One region of the Cupriavidus malaysiensis genome, then DNA from elsewhere that is predicted to be linked to it. Evidence: riboswitches for the same ligand, from Rfam matches in the RefSeq annotation. Region 1 holds a riboswitch; the other holds the start of a gene.
What was found. A riboswitch is a leader RNA that binds a small molecule or an ion and turns the genes downstream of it on or off. The one in region 1 is predicted to bind cobalamin.
Positions count from the first base shown of each region.

Region 1 (10,262 bases):
CAGCAGGATGTCGGCCTGGGCCACCAGCTGCAGCACGGCCTCGGCGCCGCCCGGGCGCTTGAGGTCTAGCGCGAGCGAGCGGCGCCCGCGCGCCAGCACATCGAAGCGCGCGGTCTTGGGCATCACCTCGCCCGCCGGCCCGGGCCGGTCGATGCGGATCACCTCCGCGCCCATGTCGGCCAGCATCATGGCGCAGAACGGCGCCGGCCCGATGCCGACCATCTCCACGACCTTCAAGCCTTGCAAGGGACCCGTCATTGGTCAGCTCCTGGCAGCGCCGCTGCGCTTTGGTTTGGGGGGAAATGCCGTGGCCGGCCGGTTCAGCGCGGCAGGCCGGCGCAGGCGAGGCCTTCCAGCCGCCGCGCCAGCGCGGCGGGCACCGGCGTGGGCCGGCCATCGGCGCGCGCGATGAAGACCATCACGTTGTCGGCGATGCCGACGCAGGCCTCGCCCTGGAACACCGCCGTACGCAGCACGACCGAGGTGCGGCCGATGCGCACCACGCCCGATGCCAGCGTCATCTCGGCGCCCGGCCGCACCTGGCGCAGCACACGCGCGCCGGTGCTGGCGATCAGCATGCCGACCGGCCCGTGGCGCAGGTCCGCGCCGCAGTCCTGCCCGAGCGCCAGCAGCAGGTGCGAGCGCCCCTGCTCGAAGTAGCGCGCCAGCGCGAGCTCGCTCAGCATGCCATCGGCGTCGAGGTCGCCGAAGCGGGTGGTCAGCCGGTCCGCGCAGGGATAGCCGCCGGCCTCGGCACCGCCACCATCGGCATCGTCCCCTGCGCCGGGGCCCGGCGCGCCGCCCGGCAGGCCGGCCGCCATCACCGCATCGGGGCCGAAGTCCAGCATCGCTTCGCGCACCGCCGCCGGCAGTGGCCGCCATTCGCCGTCGCGCCAGGCGCCGATGCGGCACGACTGCACGCCGACGCAGCGCCCCTGCTGGAACAGCCCCAGTGCCAGCGTGTAGCCGGATGCATCCACCTCCACCAGGGCGGCGCCACAGGTCACCGGCGCCGGATAGTAGGTCACCTGCAGGAAATCGGTGCGCACCGCGCGCGTGCGCACGGTTGCCGTCAGCGGCTGCCACGCCTCCCAGCCGAATACCGACAGGTGCAGCCGCGAGCGGGCCTCGGCGTGGAGGGTCTGCACCGCCACATTGTTGACGTGCCGCTCGGCGTCGACATCCGCGTAGCGGGTGGGCAGCTCGAAGCGGAGCCGGTAGGAGGCCAGGTCCTGGCGCCAGGAATCGTTCTTCATGCTCGCAGGCAGTAGGGGCGGAGGCGGGGCGGCATACGCCGCGCAGGATGCCTGCCATGTTAGGCAGCGCCGCGCGCCGCCACATCGTCGCTTAAGACGATTGGCCGCGAGCGCCGGCCACGCCATGCTGCTGTGCGACGTGGCCGAACGCCGCGCTCGTTGTATGCTCGGGCACGCCGGGCCGCCGCCGCGTGCTTCCCGATGGCCCGGAACCCCTCACCCTGCCCATGCCCAGCCCGGTCGACCCGTCCCGTACCCCGCTCACCAGCAAGCTCAGCCCGCCCACCACCAGTGTCGCCCAGGTGGCGCGCGGCGAGATCCGGGAACGCGTGCGCGCCGCCGGCGCCGCCAGGGTGGTGCTGGTGCGGGCGCCGGCCGGCTTCGGCAAGACCACCGCCATGGTGCAGTGCCGCTCGCTGCTGGAAGCCAGCGGCGTCGACACGGCATGGCTGACCCTGGATGGCGCCGACAACGACCCGTCCCGTTTCCTCGCCTGCCTCGCCGCCGCGGTCGGCGGCATGGCGGCGGACGCACCCGCCGCGGCCCCCGCGATGGCGGACGCGGGCCTGCGCTCGCCGGCCGACATGGCGCTCGCCATCATGGCGGGCCTGGCCGCGCGCACCGCGCCCTTCGCTGTGTTCCTCGACGATTTCGAGGCCCTGCAGGAGGCCGCCGTGCTGCGCCTGGTGCGCGAGATCCTCGACGGCCTGCCGCGCGGCGGACGCCTGGTGATCGGCTCGCGCGGCCTGCCCGACCTCGGCCTGGGCCGGCTGCGGGCACGCGGCCAGTTGCTCGAGATCGACGCCGCCCTGCTGCGCTTCTCGCTGCCGGAAACGGCCGAACTGCTGAACCGCCGCCGCGACAGCGCGCTGCCCGACGACGAGGTGGCGCGCCTGCACGGCAAGGCCGAGGGCTGGCCGGCCGCGCTGTGGCTGGCTTCCCTGGCGCTGGAACGGCGCGACGACCACCGCGACCGGGACCGCTTCATCGCCCGCTTCTCGGGCTCGAACCAGGCCCTGGCCGACTACCTCGCCGAAGACGTGCTGGAACGCCAGCCGGCGCCGGTGCGGGATTTCCTGCTGCGCACCGCCATCCTGCGGCACCTCGACGCCGGCCTGTGCGACCACCTGCTGCCCGGTGTCGACAGCGCCGCCATGCTGGCACGGCTGGAGGCGGACAACCTCTTCCTGACGCCGATGGAAGGCGACGCGCCGAGCTACCGCTACCACAGCCTCTTCGCCGACTTCCTGCGCGCCCAGCTCCAGCGCGAACTGCCCGACGAGGGCCGGCGCCTGCACCGCGCCGCCGCGCACTGGTACGAGGCGCACGGCCGGCCGGTGCCGGCCATCGACCACGCGCTCGAAGGCGGCAGCTTCGACCACGCGGTGCGCTTGCTGGCCCGGCACGCCATTGCCCTGCTCGAGGGCGGCCGCATGCGCCTGCTGACGCGCTGGTTCGGCGCCATCCCGCCCGCCTGCATCGCCGGCTCCCCGCTGCTGCAGGTGGTCCATGTCTGGGCCCTGTGCCTGACGCACGGCCCGCACGAGGCCCAGGCCAGGCTCGACGGCTACGGCTGCGCCGCCGACCCGGACCCGGAGGTGCGGCCGCACGTGCTGGCGCTGCAGCCCTTCCTGCTGGCGGTGATGGACCAGGCCGAGGAGGCCTTCGCGCTCGGCCGCGAGGCGCTGCGCCACATGCCGGCGCGCCAGGGCTTCGCCGAGGGCGTGCTGTCCAACTGCATGGCCTACCTGTCGGCGGTGATGGGCGAGTACCAGGAATCGCACCGCCTGCTCGATGCCGCGCGCAGCAGCCCGGGCGCGGCGGCCAGCCACTTCATCAAGATGTACTCGGAGTCGGTCGGCGGGTTGACCGATCTCGAGGAGGGCAGGCTGCGCCAGGCCACCGCGCGCTTCCGCATCGCCGTCGGCGCGACCCATGCGGCGTCGCAGGGCCATACCGGCGGCAATGCCTGGGCCGGCGTGCTGTACGCCGCCAGCCTCTACGAGGCCGACGAGCTCGACCAGGCCCGGCACCTGCTCCAGGTCTACCTGCCGCTGGCCAGGGATGCCGGCCTCGCCGACCACATGATCCAGGGCTATATGCTGCTGTCGCGCATCGCCTTCCACCACGGCGACGTCGACCAGGCCTTCCATTGCCTGACCGAGCTGGAGTACCTGGGCCACCAGCGCCAGTTGCCGCGCGTGGTCAGCAGCGCCAAGCTGGAACGCGCCCACCTGCTGACCATGCAAGGCCACCTGCAAGGCGCCCGCGAGGAACTGGAGCGTGCCAACGATGCCGCGCTGTGGGCGCGCGTGGCGCGCCTGCGCCTGCCCGCGCACGATCTCCAGACCCATGAGATGGCCGAACTGCGCTGGCTGGTCGCCGCCGGGCGCGCCGCGTCGGCGCTGCCGCGCCTGGCCGACGGCATCGACGCCGCCGTGCGCAGCCGGCGCTTCCGCCGCGCCCTCAAGCTGCGCGTCCTGCAAGCCATGGCGCTGGCCCGTGCCGGCGACGCCCCGGCCGCGCTGGCGGCCATGACCGGCGCGCTGCGCAACGGCTGCGCGGAAGGCTTCGTGCGCCTGTTCGCCGACGAAGGGGGCGACGCCGCCCTGCTGGTGCGGCAGGTGGAAGCGATGACGCAGGAAGAAGGGGCCGGCGCCGGCGCCGACCCGATCTTCCGGGCCTACCTGCAGCGGCTGGCGCAGGCATGCGGCGGCGCCGGGCCCGGCGAGGCGGCCTTGCCGCCGGACTGCCCTGCCCTGGTCGAGCCGCTCACCGCCAAGGAGATCCGCCTGCTGGCCCTGGTCGCCGAGGGCTACTCGAACAGCGCCCTGGCCGAGAAACTGTTCGTCTCCGACAGCACGGTGCGCACGCACCTGCGCAATATCAACGGCAAGCTGAACGCGCAGAACCGCACCCAGGCAGTGGCCATCGCGCGCCGCCTGGAATTGATCCGCTGATCCGCTGATCCGCAGCCGCGCCGACCCTGTGCCGCGGCGCCGGCGCACCGGCGCCTGCCCGGCCTACAGCGCGCGCGAGATCACCTCCTTCATGATCTCGCTGGTGCCGCCGTAGATGCGCTGGATACGCGCGTCGACATACATGCGGCCGATCAGGTACTCGTTCATGTAGCCATAGCCGCCGAACAGCTGCAGGCATTCGTCGATCACGCGGTTCTGCAGCTCGCTGGCCCACATCTTGGCCATCGAGGCGCCCACCGTGTCGAGCCGGCCGGCGACGATGTCCTCGACGCAGCGGTCGATGTAGGCCCGCGCCACCGTGACGTGGGTGGCGATCTCGGCCAGCTTGAAGCGCGTGTTCTGGAACTGGCCGATGGGCTGGCCGAAGGCCTCGCGCTCGCGCGTGTACTGCAGCGTGGCCTCGTAGGCCCCCTCCATCGCCGCCGCCGCGGTGACGCCGATGATCAGGCGCTCGTACGGCAGGTCGCTCATCAACTGGTAGAAGCCCTTGCCCTCTTCGCCGCCCAGCAGGCAGTCGGCGCCGACGCGCACATTGTCGAAGAACAGTTCGGAGGTGTCCTGCGCCTTCAGGCCGATCTTGTCGAGCACCTTGCCCACCTGGTAGCCGGGACGGTCCTCGGTCTCGACGATCAGGATGGACATGCCCTTGGCCTTCTGCGCCGGATCGGTCTTGGCCACCACCAGCACCAGGCCGGCCAGGTAGCCGTTGGTGATGAAGGTCTTGGCGCCGTTGATCACATAGCCGTCGCCCTGCCGCTCGGCACGCGTGCGCACGCCCTGCAGGTCGGAGCCGGCCCCCGGCTCGGTCATGGCGATGGCGCCGACCAGCTCGCCGCGCGCCATGCGCGGCAGGTAGCGCTGCTTCTGCGCCTCGGTGCCGTGGTTGAGCAGGTAGTGCGCGACGATGCTGTGCACCGAGGCGGCCATGCCGGTCAGGCTGCGCCGCGCCATCTCCTCGTAGAACACCGCTTCGTGGCGGAAGTCGCCGCCGCCGCCACCATAGGCCTCGGGAATGTCCGCGCACAGCAGGCCCAGTTCGCCGGCCCGGCGCCAGATCTCGCGGCCGACGTGGCCGCGCTGGCGCGCCGCCTCGTCGCCGGGCACCATCTCGTTCTCGACGAAACGCACCACGGTGTCGCGGTACATCGTCAGTTCTTCGTTCATCCACGAGCGTGGAAACTCGATTGCCATGACTGTCTGGTCTCCTTGAATGGCTGCTGGCGGCGCGGCGGCGTGAGGCGTGATAGGGGGCGCTACTGCCCGATCACGCCGCCGACCGGGTCGTAGCCGCTGCCGTTGAAACGCACCATCTGCATGCCGGCGAGCGGGTGGAAATTGGTCGGGCTGGTCTTGAGCTTGATGCCCGGGTAGAGCATCGGCAGGGTCATGTCCAGGCTGGCGGCCTGCTTCATGATGTTGGCGCGCGTCAGGTTGTCACCGGCCTGCCTGAGCACCTGCACCATGGTCTGCGCCATCGAATAGCCGGTGACGTTCAAGGCGTCGCTGGCGTCGCCCTCCGGGTAGTACTGCTTCATGAAGGCGGCGAAGTCGGCCTGCTCGCGGGTGCCCTGCCAGCGCGGATCGGAGGGGTCGCGCACGAAGGCGGCCGAGAGGATGTCCTTGGCATTGTCCAGCCCGGCCGGCTTGAGCACCGCGGTCACGGAGCTCGACACATTGGCCAGGTAGTGCACCGGCTTCCAGCCGATCGCGGCCGCCTTGCGGATCGCCTGCGCGGCGAACTTCGGCGTCGACAGGTCGACCAGCGTGTCGGCGCCCGAGCTCTTCAGGCTGATCATCTGGCTGTCCACCGTGGGATCGCTCAGCTCGTAGCTGGCCTGCGCCACCACCAGCGCCTTGCCCTTGTCGCCGAGGCCGTCGAGGAAGCCGCGCAGCATGTCCTTGCCGAACTCGTCGTTCTGGTACAGGATCGCGATCTTCGCCTGCGGCCGGTTGGCGAGGATGTGCCTGGCGTAGATATGGCCTTCGGTCAGGTAGCTGACGTTCCAGCCCATGGTCCACGGGAAATGCTCCGGATCGCCCCAGCGGTGGGCGCCCGAGCTGACGAAGAGCTGGGGCACCTTCTTCATGTTCAGGTATTTCTGCGTGGCGGCATTGCTGGCCGTGCCCAGCGGCGCGAAGATCAGCAGCACCTGCTCCTGCTCGACCAGCTTGCGGGTCTGCTCCACGGTCATCGGCGGGCTGTAGGCGTCATCGACCGAGACGAAGCGGATCTTGCGCCCGTTGATGCCGCCCTCGGCATTGACCTTGCGGAAGTAGGCCGCGGCCGCCTTGCCCACCGTGCCGTAGGCCGATGCCGGCCCCGAGTACGGCACCGTGTTGCCGATCTTGATCTCGCTGTCGCTCGCGCCCGTATCGTAGGCCTTCTGCGCCTGCGCCAGGCAAGCCAGGCCGGCCAGTCCCGCCGCCGCCAGCCACCTGCCCACTGCCGCCATCTTCCGCTTCGCCATGCCTTCCTCCTCGTGGTTGTTGCGTTGCCCGCTGCATTGGTTGCGGCGCCTGTTGCCGGCGCCTGCCATCGCCTGCCGTCCCGTCCCTGCGCGCTGCCGGCCCCACCGCCAGGGCCTCCGCTCAGCCGCCCGCCGCCTGCGCGCGGCCGCGCTGCTGCACGGCCTCGCGCCGCCGCGCGATCTCCTCGCGCGGCATGGCCTGGCTCCACGCGCTGGAGCGCCGGCGCTCCAGCGCCAGCGCCTCGCCCAGCGGCAGCGCATAGCCCTCGTCGATCAGCTGCTTCATCTCCGGCAGCATCTCCGGCACCGCCGACAACAGGTCTTCGGCGAGCCGCCGGGCGGCCGGCAGCAGCGTCTCCGGCGCCACCACGCGGTTGACCAGGCCGATGCGTTCCGCCTCCTGCGCGCCGACGAAGTTGCCGGTCAGCGAGATCTCCTTGGCCCGGGCCAGGCCGACCAGCCGGCTCAGCTTCTGCGACAAACCCCAGCCCGGCACGATGCCCACGCGTGCGTGCGTGTCGGCGAAGCGTGCTTCGGTGGAGGCGATGAGCATGTCGCAGGCCAGCGCCAGCTCGAAGCCGCCGGTGATGGCCGCGCCATTGATGGCACCGATCACCGGCCCCCGGAAGGTGCCGAGCACGCGCACCGGATCGCTGGTGCTGACGAAGGCCGACAGTTCGCGCCCGGCCGCCAGTTCCTTGAGATCCAGCCCGGCGCAGAAGGCACGCCCGCTGCCGGTCAGGATCAGCACGCGCACACGCGGATCGTCGCGCAGCGCCGCCACCGCCTCGGCCAGCGCCCGGCACAGCGCCACCGACAATGCGTTCATCGCCTGCGGCCGGTTCAGGGTCAGCACCGCATAGCCGGCCGGATCGATCTCGACCAGCACGGAAGCCGCCTCGCTGTGCTGCCCGGGGTCTGTGGAATGCGTTTGCGTCACGATGCCTGCCTCGCCGAAGACGGAAGCGGGCATGCGCGACGGCGTGCCGCCGTTCGCCGGCGCACGAAGTCCTGCGCCCGCGGGCGCCCGCATGCCTGTCTCCTGGTGGATCCCGCCGCCTGGCCTGGCGCCGGCGGTCTGTCTGCCGGCCCTGGCCGGTTACGACGATTCTCGGCAGCGCCCCGGCGCCGGGCGTCGTCCGAAACGACGATTTGGCGGCTCGGGGGAACACGAACCGGGCCGCGCCCGCCCCACCCTGCAAGAACACATGGCCGGCAAGGCCGGCGCCGCCCGGCCCGCCATGGCGCACCGGAGCGCGTGGCACGGCGCTGGCGGCATGCGCCACCCGCCATTACAATGCGCGTGATTTACCGATCACGATGACAGGTGCCCGCGCCACGCCAGCGGCGCGGGTTAAACGGGAAACAGGTGCGCCAACGCCAATGGCTTGAGTCTTGCATGCGCGGACTCGGGACGCTGGCGGCAATGCCTGTGCTGCCCCCGCAACGGTAAGCAGGTCAAGGGATCGCCACGCCGGCCTGGTGCCGGCAGCCACTGCGCGCCAGCGCGGGAAGGCGGCCATCCCCCACGCGCACGCGGCGCCCACCGCGCGCATCGCCTGCCAGCCCGGATACCGGCCTGACTTCGACCACCGAAGCCGCGGACGGGCGGCCGGGTGTCGTGCCGGGCCCTGCCGCGGGGCAGCCCCGGGGCATGCCCCGCGCACGGCCGCGGCTTCATCGTCCTTTCCGGCACCAGTTGCCACGCCCGGGCGGGGATGCCCGGGCACGACACGATGAAGACAGACCGCAAGCCAGCCCCTTCGGCGCGCCGCCCGCGCGCCCAGCACACCCCGCCGCCGTCGCGGCGCTTCTCATGGCCTCCCTGCCTGGGCAGGCATGCCCGCCCCGCTTCGGCACCGTCTCTTCGCTCCCTGACCCCGCATCTGCCCTGCGCCCCATGCCAGCCCACCCGTTCCGCCTGATCGCCAGCATCTTCAATGACGAAGCCACCGACGTGCGCCGCAAGACCGTGGCGCTCTACGCGATCCTGATCGCCGCCAATGCCGGGGCCTGGATCTGGGCCCTGGCCGCCTTCCGCGACCACCCGGTGCTGCTGGCATCCGCCGTGCTGGCCTATACGCTGGGGCTGCGCCACGCCGTCGACGCCGACCATATCGCGGCCATCGACAATGTCACGCGCAAACTGATGGCCGAAGGCAAGCGGCCGGTCGCGGTGGGCTTCTTCTTCTCGCTCGGCCATTCCACCGTGGTCACGCTGATGTCGATCGGCATCGCCATCGCGGCGGCCGCCCTGCAATCGCATTTCGGCGAGATGAAGGCGGTCGGCGGCCTGATCGGCACCAGCGTCTCGGCGCTGTTCCTGTTCCTGCTGGCCTTCTTCAACCTGCTGATCCTGGTCTCGGTCTGGCGTGCCTTCCGCGCCGTCAAGCGCGGCGAGACGCTGCGCGCCCAGGACCTCGACCTGCTGCTCAACGAGCGCGGCGTGCTGGCGCGCTGGTTCCGCCCGCTGTTCCGCCTGGCCAGCCGCAGCTGGCACCTGTTCCCGATGGGCCTGCTGTTCGGCCTGGGCTTCGACACCGCCACCGAGGTGGCCCTGTTCGGCCTCTCCGCCGCGGAAGCCGCCAAGGGCGTGCCGTTCTGGACCATCATGGTGTTCCCGGCGCTGTTCACCGCCGGCATGTCGCTGGTCGACACCACCGATGGCATCCTCATGCTCGGCGCCTACGGCTGGGCCTTCACCAAGCCGATCCGCAAGCTCTACTACAACATGACCATCACGCTGGTCTCGGTGATCGTCGCGGTGGTCATCGGCGGCATCGAAGCACTCGGCCTGATCGCCGACAAGCTCGGCCTGGAAGGCGGCCTGTGGGACGTGGTCGGCGCGCTCAACGCACATTTCGGCATGCTGGGCTATGTGATCATCGGCGTGTTCGTGCTGAGCTGGCTGGTCTCGATGGTGGTGTACCGCGTGCAGCGCTATGACGAGATCGAGGTGAAGCTGGGGTGAGTGCCATGACAAAGCCGGCGTGCAGGTGGAGAGGAAGCGGCCGCTCCCGGAGCCGGTGCGATGCCGCCTGCGGCATGGTGCGGAACCATCTCAAGATGACGCGGGATACCTCCCAAACCGCGGCAATGTCCGCGGCTCCCGCTCCGCGGCGGCCTATAGTCTCCCCCTTCGACGACAGTTCCATGCCCTGGGAGAACCGGTGAAATCCAAGCTGCGGATACTTGCCTGCGCGCTGGCCTGCCTGCTGCAGTCCGCATGGGCACAGGCGGAGGAAGCGGACCGGAGCCAGGACCTGGCCCGTGCGGACGGCTCGCGGATCCGCTTCTACCTCGACCAGCGCGATGCCTCCGCGCAGGCGGACCAACTGCTGGTGGTGATCCAGGGCTCGGATTGCAACAGCGTGACCCGGGTCGAGGCGATCCGCGCCTACATTGCGCGGGTGATGCCGGCAGCCGACATCCTGACGGTGGAGAAGTACGGTATCGATGCCAGCCTGCCCTACAGCGACGATCCCGCACGCGCGGATTGCCCGCTTGCCTATGTTCGGCACGACAGCCTCGCACAACGCGCCGCGGACCTGGACGCC
Region 1 covers NZ_CP017755.1:1,610,300-1,620,561, reverse strand. The annotation lists gene BKK80_RS26715 (CaiB/BaiF CoA transferase family protein) at 1-258, opposite strand, end outside; gene BKK80_RS26710 (thioesterase family protein) at 321-1,256, opposite strand; gene BKK80_RS26705 (winged helix-turn-helix domain-containing protein) at 1,484-4,216, shown strand; gene BKK80_RS26700 (acyl-CoA dehydrogenase family protein) at 4,280-5,428, opposite strand; gene BKK80_RS26695 (ABC transporter substrate-binding protein) at 5,491-6,690, opposite strand; gene BKK80_RS26690 (enoyl-CoA hydratase) at 6,827-7,738, opposite strand; cobalamin riboswitch at 8,014-8,302, shown strand; gene BKK80_RS26685 (HoxN/HupN/NixA family nickel/cobalt transporter) at 8,606-9,676, shown strand; gene BKK80_RS26680 (serine aminopeptidase domain-containing protein) at 9,876-10,262, shown strand, end outside.

Region 2 (10,262 bases), on a different replicon from region 1:
CCGGCGCCGGCGGCAGCGGCGCGCGCACGCCGGCATCGACCACCTCCAGCGCGATGCCGTGCTGGCGCGTGAAGACGTTGATGGCCGCGCCGCCGGCGACGAAGTTGCGCACCATCTGCGCCGTGACCTCGGGCGGATAGGCGCTGACGCCGGCGGCGGCGATGCCGTGGTCGGCAGCGAACACGAGCAATGCCGGACGCTTGAGCTCGGGCTTGGCGCCGCCCAGGATCATGCCGAGGCGCAGCGCCAGCGTCTCGAGCTGTCCGAGGGCGCCGAGCGGCTTGGTCTTGTCGTCGATGGCGGCCTGCAGCACGGGGCGCAGCGAGGCGTCGAGCGGGGCGATGTGGGGAAGCTGCATGGGTAAGGCTCTTGCTATGGCTCTTGCGGAAAAGGTTGCCGGCGCCCGGGCTACATCTCGATGCCCTTCTGCGCCTTGATGCCTTGCTGGAAGGCGTGCTTGACCGGCGCCATCTCGGTCACCGTGTCGGCCGCCTCGATCAGCGCCGGCGGCGCACCGCGCCCGGTGATGACGACGTGCTGCATGGGCGGGCGCGCACGCAGGTCGGCGATCACGCGGTCCACGTCAAGATAGTGCAGCTTGAGGGCGATGTTCAACTCGTCGAGCAGGACCAGGCTGATGGCGGGGTCGCGCAGCATGCCGCGCGCGATCTCCCAGGCGGCCTCGGCCTTGGCCACGTCGCGCGCTCGGTCCTGCGTCTCCCAGGTATAGCCCTCGCCCATCACGTGGAAGGCGCAGACATCCGGGAAGCGGCGCAGGAACATCTCCTCGCCGCTGGGAAAAGCGCCCTTGATGAACTGCACCACGCCGGCGCGCATGCCATGGCCCAGCGCCCGCACCACCATGCCGAAGCCCGAGCTGGACTTGCCCTTGCCATTGCCGGTGGTGATGACGATGACCCCGCGTTCGGCCTGGGCGGCGGCGATCTTGGCATCCACCACCTCCTTCTTGCGCACCATGCGTGCCTTGTGGCGCGCATCGCGGCCCGCGTCGTCGGGGGTGTCGGGGGTGCCTGGCGTGTTCTCTTCGTGTTCTGCTTGCGTCATATCGGTTCTGCGGAATCCAGGTAGTCTAGCGGGTGCCGTGGCCGTCCGGCGCGGCGTCGGGGTGGCCGTCGGCAACCAGCGCGGTGCGGTATCCATCGCTCACCGCGACGATCGGCGTGCGCAGTGCGGTGGAACAATGTCCGGGCGTCAGCACTTCGGCCGCCGGGCCGTGCAGCGCGCGGCCATCCTCGGCCATCAGCAGCGCGTGGCTGGCATAGCGCCGTGCCAGGTTGAGGTCATGCAGGATCACCAAGACGGCGTGGCTGCCGGCGCGCGCCAGCGCGGCCAGCGTGTCGAGCACGAGGATCTGGTGGCGCAGGTCGAGATGGGACACCGGCTCATCGAGCAGCAGCAGCGGCGCCTGCTGCGCCAGCACCGCGGCCAGCGCCACGCGCTGGCGCTCGCCGCCCGACAGGGTCAGCACGTCGCGCGCGGCCAGGCCGGACAGGTCGAGCGCGGCGAGCGCCGCCTCGACCACCAGCTCGTCTTCGCGCCGGGCGAAGCCCCAGCCGGCCAGGTGCGGGTAGCGGCCCACCCGCACGGCGTCGCGCACGCGCATCGAAAATGTGTCATGCACGGTCTGCGGCAGGTAGGCGCGCTGCCTGGCCAGCACGGCCGGCGACACCTCGCCCAGTGCCTGGCCGTCGATCGCCACCGCGCCGCCGTCGGGCCGGCGCAGGCCGGCCAGCACGGCCATCAGGGTGGACTTGCCGACGCCGTTGGGCCCAACCAGGCACCACAGCTCGCCCGGCCGGATCTCCAGGTCGAGCGCCGGCAGCAGCTCGCGCGCCCCGGCCCGCAGGGACAGGCCGCGCGCCGTCAGCACCGGGCAGGCAGCCAGCGGCTGCCGCCAGGGCGTGTCGGCGGCCCCGGCCGGGGCATGGCTCGGGTGCGTCATCGCGGCCTCCGCAGCAGCAGGAAGAGGAAGGTCGGCACGCCCAGCAAGGCCGTGATCACGCCCACCGGCAGTTGCGCCGGCGCGATCACCGTGCGCGCGGCCAGGTCGGCCGCCATCAGCAAGGTACCGCCCAGCAGCGCCGAAGCCGGCAACAGCAGGCGCTGGTCGTTGCCCCAGGCCAGCCGCACCAGGTGCGGCACGACCAGCCCGATGAAGCCGATCGAGCCGGCCGTGGTGATGGCCGCGGCGATCGCCAGCGAGGCCACCAGGAAGGCGCCCAGGCGCACCAGGCCGACACGCACGCCGAGCGACTGCGCCACGGTCTCGCCGAGCAGCATCACATTGAGCGCGCGCGCCATCGGCATGGCCAGCAGCAGTCCCGCCGCCAGCGCCAGCAGCGCCGGCCAGAACACCGCCGCGCCGCCCAGGTCGCCGGTCAGCCAGAACAGCATGCCGCGCAAGCGCGATTCCGGCGCCACCGACAGGATCAGCGTGATCAGCGCACCCCAGCCGGCGGCCAGGATGACCCCCGTCAGCAACAGCCGCGTACCCGCCTCCTGGTGGCCGCCCTGGACTTGCGGATGCAGCAGGTCGCGGCGCGCCAGCGCCGCCACCAGCAGCATCGAGCCGAGCGCGCCGGCGGCGGCGCCGGCCTGCACCATCCACCAGGGCAGCATCAGCAGCATGGCCAGCAGCGCGCCGGTGGAGGCCCCGCCGGACACGCCCAGCACATAAGGCTCGGCCAGCGGATTGCGCAGCAGCACCTGCATCAGCGCGCCGGCCAGCGCCAGCAGGCCGCCGCAGGCGAAGGCCGCAGCCGCGCGCGGCAGGCGCAGCTCGCGCACGATGGCACCGGCGGTGCCGGCGCCATCGGCCAGCGCGTGCCACAGTTCGGCGGGCGCCAGCGAGACGCTGCCGAGCGCCAGCGACAGCGCGAACACGGCCGCGCCGGCCAGCGCCAGCACGCCCCAGATCCGCAGGGCGCGGCGCAGCTCAGGCATGCGCCCCCCGGGCGGCCGCGTTCACTGGCGCCAGCCCAGCGTGATAAAGCCGGCCCGGCCCTGCGTGTTGTAGGGATAGGCAAGCTGGTAGTTCTTGTCGAACAGGTTTTCCACGCGGGCGGCGACGAACCATTGCTTGTTGATGTTGTAGCGGGCGTTGAGGTTGACGATACCGTATCCGCCCAGCGTGCGCGAGCCGGTATCCAGGCGCGCGGACGACAACAGCCATTCCCCACCGAAACGCCAGTTGCCGAAGTTGCGGCCCAGGTCCAACGCGACGTGGCGGCGCGCGCGGCGCAACAATTGCGCATTTGCCTGCTCGTCGACCGGGTTCTGGAAGGTGACGCTGGCCCCCACGTCGGTGCCCCACAGCGTAGCGCGCCACGATGCCTCTACACCCTGCACCTTGGCCTTGTTCACGTTCAGCGGCGCAAGCAGGCCGCCGGGCAGCGTGGTGTTGACGATCAGGTTGTCGTAGCGGGTCTCGAAAGCGGTCACGCGCACAAGCCCTGCGTTCGCCGTGCTGTATTGCAAGCCGGCCTCGGCAGATTTCGCGCGCTCAGGCCGCAGGTTCGGATTGCCGAAACCAGGGTAGTACAGTTCATTGAAGGTCGGCGCGCGGAAGGCATTGCTCACGCTGGCAATCAGCTTGAGCGCCTCGGTCAGCTGGAAACCGTAGCCGACGCGGAAACTCGCCTGATTGCCAAAGTCCGAGTAATGGTCATTGCGTGCGTTGAACTGCAACTGGTGCCTGCCGATGCGCCCGTCATAGCCGCCGAACACAGAGAACACATTACGCGAAGGACTGAATGAGCTGCCGTAGGCGCTGGCGTCGAGCGCCTGCTGCAGGTAGTCCGTACCGAACATCAAGGTGTGCGCGGCCGCGAGCGCGTACTCGTTCTGCCAATTGAACTGGCGGTTACGCGTATAGAAGGCGCCGTTTTGAACGCCATTTAGGAAAGTGTCACTACGGTCTTCGCTCTGCGCCAGCCTGAAATGTGTCGCCCAGTCCGGCGTCAACTTACCGTTGACGAAGGCCTGTGCGGTGTACAACTCGCTGTTGGTGCGGTTGTCGTCGGTGGGACGCCCGGATGCGCTGTCGAAGGACAGCTTGCTCTTGGAGTAGTAGCCGCTGAGGCCGGCATCCCAGTCAGGCGTGAAGCGATGCTTCACCTGACCCGACACGCTCTGGTTCTCATACGGATTGTCGTTTGGATTCGCGCGCGGCGCCTGGCGCGTATTGATGGCCGAGAAGCCATCGGTCTTGAAAGCGGAACCGGCCAGGTTGAACGAGGTATCGCCCACCTGCCCTCCGTAGCCCACGGCGCCCTGCCTCGTATTGTTGCTACCGTATTCCACTTGCGCATTGGCCGCCGGCGCTTGGCCCGCACCGCTCTTCGTGAAGATCTGTACCACGCCGCCAATGGCGTCTGATCCATAGAGCGCTGACACGTTGCCCCGCACAACTTCGATGTGGTCAATCTGGTCGGGCAGGATGTTGGCGAGTTGAGCAGTACCCGTGCTGGACGAGGACACCCGCACGCCATCGATCAGGATGAGCACCTGGTTGGAATTGGCACCACGCAGATAGAGCGAGGTGTTGGCCCCCATGCCGCCGTTGGTAGCAAACTCAACGCCGGCCTGACTGCGCAGCAGCGTACGCAGATCCGGCGCCTGTGAGTTGATGATGTCGTCCCGCGTCACGACTGTGGTATGCGCGAGCGCGTCGGTAATGGGCTGCGCGGTGCGCGTCGAGGTGACAACCACCGGTGCGAGCTGGGTGGCAGGCTGCTCGCTTGCAGACTGCGCGTAAGCATGCGCAGAAGTCAGGGCGGACGTGGCAAGGGTCGCGAATACGATGGCGAAGGACGATCGCGCCGGAGGCAGTGCCGGGCGATTCAACCTGTAAAGCGATGAACGCATAACGTAGGGGCAGGAAAGACGGCCGGGCCCGTTCCCCCGCGGGCCGAATGGCGATGAAGCGTGCCGCACAAGGGCGGCCGCCCGCGTCCAGGCCGGTATCCGGGCTGGCGACCTCAGCACGGCCGCCTTCCCGGGCCCATGTGGACCCAGTGGCTGGTTGACCGGCCTTGCGAAACCGGGATGCGGATTCGCGTCGCTTACCGTTGCGGGGGCAGCACAGGTTGGCCCGTCCCGACCTGGCGTCGGTGCGGCTCCCTGTTTCCCGTTGAACTGCCCCCGCGTGGCGACGAGGGGGCGAGCACCTGAAGCGTGCGCGAGTGTAGGCAGTTTCCCCGCCAGCGTCAATGCGCGCCGCGGAACCGCCGCCACGGTGGCGGTTGGCCGACGTTGCAAGGGCGATGCCAATACAATGCTGGCAACTTCGCCGCGGTTGCGGGGTCACAACGGCGCCTCGCGCATCGCTGGCATGGCGGCGCTTGGGCTAGAATCCGGATACTCCGACACCATGCACCCGACAGGCACTATGCTCAACGAACTCGAACAACTCGCCGCCAAGATCGGCCGCGTGCTGCATCACGCGGACACCCTGGCGGCGGAAAACCAGCGGCTGCGCGAGGAGATCGGACGCCTGCGTGCCGAAGCCGACCAACTGCGCGGCGAGCGCGAGGCCATGGCGGCCGACCGCGAGCTGCTGAACATCAAGATCGAGGAAGCGCAGTTGCGCATCCAGTCCATCCTCGACAAGCTGCCCACGGCAGGCGATGCGCGCCAGCTCGACCTGCTCGGCGAGGGCGAAGCCGCCCAGCCCCGGCAGCAAGCCTCCGGAGAACATGCATGAGCAACAAGCAAGTCGAAGTCAATATCGCCGGCCAGGCTTACCGCTTCGCCATCGCGGCAGAAAACGAGGCCGCGCTGCTGGAGGCGGTTTCGCTGGTCGATGGGCGCATGACCCGCCTCAAGTCCGGCGGCGGCGCCAAGGGTGTGGAGCGTGTGGCAGTGATGGCGGCCATCAGCCTCGCCTCCGACCTGCTGGCGGCGCAGCGCAAGCAGCAGGAGGAAGGCGCGATCCCGGTGGACGCCGTACGTGCCCGCATCCGCGAACTCAACGAGCGTGCCGACGAGGCACTGCGGCAGTACGCACACGTGGGAACCGACGCGCCGGCCGCGCGGAGCTGAAGCCGGCCGCGGCGGGATGTGGAGCGGATGTCGCGCACCGTGCGCAAAATGTAACGGTCCGGTACGACGGGCTTGGTCTGCGAGACAGTGCGGTGTATAGTGTAGCCAGACTGCACGACGCCACACAGGTGCAGCAAAATGGTCGGGTTACCGCGCCTGGCCGCCGTTCTCATCCCATCCTAGTTAGAAACGGCAAACGTCTGACATCGCACTTGGTGCTCCGCTCCGGGTGATCTTCGAAAGTCAGACGTTTGACAGTTTCCCTGCCTGGTTCGTAAGGGTCATAAACTCCTTGAACCGATATGCATTGCATGGTGCGGGATCATGTCGCGTGGGCGAGCGCGTCACAACATTCATAGTCCGGGCCGAGCCTGGACTCCCTGAGTGGGTGATGTACCCGAAATGCGACTTCCGCAGCCACTCTGAACCTCACTTGGGTTCAGGATGCCGACCCAGCGGCCGAGGCGGGGACCCCCTTCAACAAGGCGGTGGTGCAGACCACCGCCTTTTTTCTTGCCTGCGTTCTTGCCTGCGGCCGGCTCGGCGGTCGTCACTTGCGGCCCGCCGCCGCGCCACCAGAGGATCTGCTGATGAGCCGTTCCGCCACGCCCGCCGCCGAAACCCGCGCCCGCCAGTACTGGCTGATGAAATCGGAGCCAGACGAGGCCAGCATCGACACGCTCGCCGAACGGGGCACCCTGCCCTGGACCGGCGTGCGCAACTACCAGGCGCGCAACTTCATGCGCGATGCCATGCGCGTCGGCGACGGCGTGCTGTTCTATCACTCCTCGTGCCCGGAGCCCGGCATTGCCGGCCTGGCCGAGGTCTGCTCGACGCCCTACCCTGACCCGACGCAGTTCGAGCGGGCCAGCCACTACTACGACGCCGCCTCCAAGCCGGAAGCGCCACGCTGGATGCTGGTGGACGTGCGCTTCGTGCAGAAGAGCGCGCTGATCTCCCTGCCCGAGCTGCGCGCGCACGAGGCGCTGGCCGACATGGTCGTGCTCCGGCGCGGCAACCGGCTCTCGATCACGCCGGTGACCCCGGCCGAATGGCGCTACATCACCACGCGCCTGATGCGCTGACGCCCGCCGCATGGCGCCCCTTCCGCCGAGCCCCCGCTCCCGGCCATGAGCCTAGCCGACCTGCCCGTCCTGATTCCCGCCCTGCTGCTGCTCGGCGCCTTCACCGGCTTCTGCGCCGGACTGCTCGGCGTGGGTGGCGGCATGATGATGGTGCCCTTCCTGACGCTGCTCTTCACCGTGCTGCGCTTTCCCGCCGAGGTCATCGTGCACATGGCCATCGCCACTGCGATGTCGACCATCCTGTTCACCTCGCTGTCGTCGGTACGGGCCCACCATCGGCGCGGCGCCGTACGCTGGCCGTTAGCCTGTGCGCTCGCGCCGGGCATCCTGGTGGGCGGCCTGATCGGCAGCGGCAAGGTCTTCGCCGCGCTCAAGACCGGCTGGCTGTCGCTGCTGTTCGCCGGCTTCGTCGGTTTCTCGGCGCTGCAGATGCTGCGCGCGCGCAAGCCGGCGCCCTCGCGCCAGTTGCCCGGGCCCGGCGGCATGGTCGGCGCCGGCACGGTGATCGGCTTCGTGTCGAGCCTGGTCGGCGCGGGCGGCGGCTTCGTCTCGGTGCCCTTCATGACCTGGTGCAACGTGCCGATCCACAATGCGGTGGCCACCTCCGCCGCGCTCGGCTTCCCCATCGCGGTGGCGAGCGTGATCGGCTACGTGTGGAGCGGCCTCGGCCTGGCAGGCATGCCGGCGGGATCGTTCGGCTACGTCTACCTGCCGGCCCTGGCGGTGGTGGCGACGGCCAGCGTGCTGACCGCGCCGCTGGGCGCGCGCGCCGCGCACCGCATGGACGTGGCGCAGCTGCGCCGCGCCTTCGCTGTATTGCTTGCCTGCCTGGCCGGCTACATGCTGTGGAAGGGGCTGCAGGCCCTGCAGGCATAGCGCCCGCGTGACGGCTGCATGACGGCCGCCTCGGTCCGCCCGGATACAAGTCGATACAAGGTGGGGATGGCCGGCACGGAACGTTGGCCGCCATCCCGCGTCTGAACACGCGTGACTTCGAACGGGAGAACAAGATGAAGAAAATGATCGCCGCCACCCTGCTGGGTTCCACGGCCATGGTCGCCGCCGCCCAGGGCGGACCGGTCCATGCGGAGGGCCTGCCGGCCCCTGCGGGCGTGCTGTCGCTGTCCGCCGATGCCGCCACCGATGTGCCGACCGACACCGTGCGCATGACGCTCGCAGCCGAACAGGAAGGCAGCGAGCCGGCCGCAATCTCGTCCGCGCTGTCGGCGCGCGCGCAGGAGGTGATCGCGCAGGCCAAGCGCACCGCGGGCGTGCAGGCGGAATCGGGCGGATTCACCATCCACCCGACCACCGACCGCAACGGCCGCATCAATGCCTGGCGCGGACGTGCCGAGGTCGTGCTGCAATCGCGGGATTTCGCCGCCGTGTCCAAGCTGGCCGGCCAGCTGGCCAGCCAGATGCAGGTGCAGAGCATCGCCTTCTCGCTGTCGCGCGAAGCACGCCAGGCCGCCGAGACCAAGCTGGTCGAACAGGCCGTGTCCAGCTTCCGCGACAAGGCGCAGGCCACCGCCAGGCTGTTCGGCTACGGCAGCTACACCATCCGCGAGGTCTCGCTCAACGAAGGCGGCGCGGTCATGCCGATGCCGCGCATGTACGCAGCCAAGGCCATGGTCTCGGATGCGGCGCCGGTACCGGTCGAGGGCGGCAAGGCCCAGGTCACGGTGACCGTCAGCGGCACCGTGCAGATGCTCAAGTAAGGCGCCCCCCGGCCCCGCCGCCACCATGGCGGGGCCGGGAGGCCGTCTGGCGCGGCCTTACAGCGCGGCGAACTGCTGCCGCAGCACGTTCTTCTGCACCTTGCCCATGGTATTGCGCGGCAGCTCCTCGACCACGTGCACGCGCTTGGGCACCTTGAAGTTCGCGATACGCGCCTTGAGCGTGCCGATCATGGCCGCCTCGTCGATCTGCGCACCGGGCCTGCCCACCACCACCGCCACCACCGCTTCGCCGAAGTCCGCGTGCGGCACGCCGATCACGGCGCTCTCCACCACGCCGGGCATCTCGTCGATGAAGCTCTCGATTTCCTTCGGGTAGACGTTGTAGCCCCCCGAGATGATCAGGTCCTTGCTGCGCCCGACGATGGTCAGGTAGTTGTCCGGCACCACGCGCTCGCCGGCCTGGCTGACGATGGCGCCGCCGAAGCGCCCGACGTCGCCGGTCTTGAACCAGCCGTCCGCGGTGAATTCCTCACGGGTCTTCTCCGGCATGCGCCAGTAACCGTGGAACACATTGGGACCCCGCACTTCCACATTGCCGATCTCGCCGGCGGCGCAGGGCCTGCCTTCGCCGTCGACCACGCGCACCGACACGCCGGGCAGCGGCATGCCGACGGTGCCGCCGATGCGCTCGCCGAGGGCGGGGTCATAGGGATTGGAGACCAGCATCACGGTCTCGCTCATGCCGTAGCGCTCGAGGATGGTGTGGCCGGTGCGCTCGCGGAAACTGTCGAAGGTCTCCAGCAGCAGCGGCGCCGAGCCCGACACGAACAGGCGCATGCGGCGGCAGGTATCGTCATCGAAGCGCGGCTCCTGCAGCAGGCGCACGTAGTAGGTCGGCACGCCCATCATCACGGTCGAGCGCGGCAGGTGCCTGAGCGCCTGGGCTATGTCCAGCTTCGGCAGCCAGATCATCTTGGCGCCTGCCAGCAAGGCACCGTGCGAAGCGACGAAGAGGCCGTGCACGTGGAAGATCGGCAGCATGTGCAGCAGCACGTCGTCGGCGCGCCAGCCCCAGTACTCGTGCAGCGTCTGCGCGTTCGATGACAGGTTGCCGTGGCTCAGCATGGCGCCCTTGCTGCGTCCGGTCGTGCCCGAGGTGTAGAGGATGGCCGCCAGATCGTCCGGCGCGCGCTGCACGGTCTCGAAGGTGTCGGGTTGGGCGGCGGCGCGATCCAGCAGCGAACCCGAGCGGTGCTCGTCGAGCGTGAAGACCTTGGCGCTGCCATGGCGGAAGGCCAGCTTGGAGACCCAGTGGAAATTCGCGCTGCTGCACACCACCACGGCAGGCTCGGCATTGCCGAGGAAATAGTCGATCTCCGCCTCCTGGTACGCCGTATTCAACGGCAGGTAGACGTAGCCGGCGCGCAGCGTGGCG
Region 2 covers NZ_CP017754.1:3,824,161-3,834,422, forward strand. The annotation lists gene cobT (nicotinate-nucleotide--dimethylbenzimidazole phosphoribosyltransferase) at 1-358, opposite strand, end outside; gene cobO (cob(I)yrinic acid a,c-diamide adenosyltransferase) at 409-1,065, opposite strand; gene BKK80_RS17280 (ABC transporter ATP-binding protein) at 1,091-1,963, opposite strand; gene BKK80_RS17285 (FecCD family ABC transporter permease) at 1,960-2,964, opposite strand; gene BKK80_RS17290 (TonB-dependent receptor domain-containing protein) at 2,986-4,887, opposite strand; cobalamin riboswitch at 4,974-5,194, opposite strand; gene BKK80_RS17295 (hypothetical protein) at 5,411-5,725, shown strand; gene BKK80_RS17300 (cell division protein ZapA) at 5,722-6,063, shown strand; RNA gene ssrS (6S RNA) at 6,321-6,538, shown strand; gene BKK80_RS17310 (EVE domain-containing protein) at 6,654-7,148, shown strand; gene BKK80_RS17315 (sulfite exporter TauE/SafE family protein) at 7,194-8,024, shown strand; gene BKK80_RS17320 (SIMPL domain-containing protein) at 8,159-8,866, shown strand; gene BKK80_RS17325 (malonate--CoA ligase) at 8,924-10,262, opposite strand, start outside.
Region 2: linked by a shared signal. The riboswitch ahead of BKK80_RS17290 (TonB-dependent receptor domain-containing protein) and the one ahead of BKK80_RS26685 (HoxN/HupN/NixA family nickel/cobalt transporter) in region 1 are both predicted to bind cobalamin.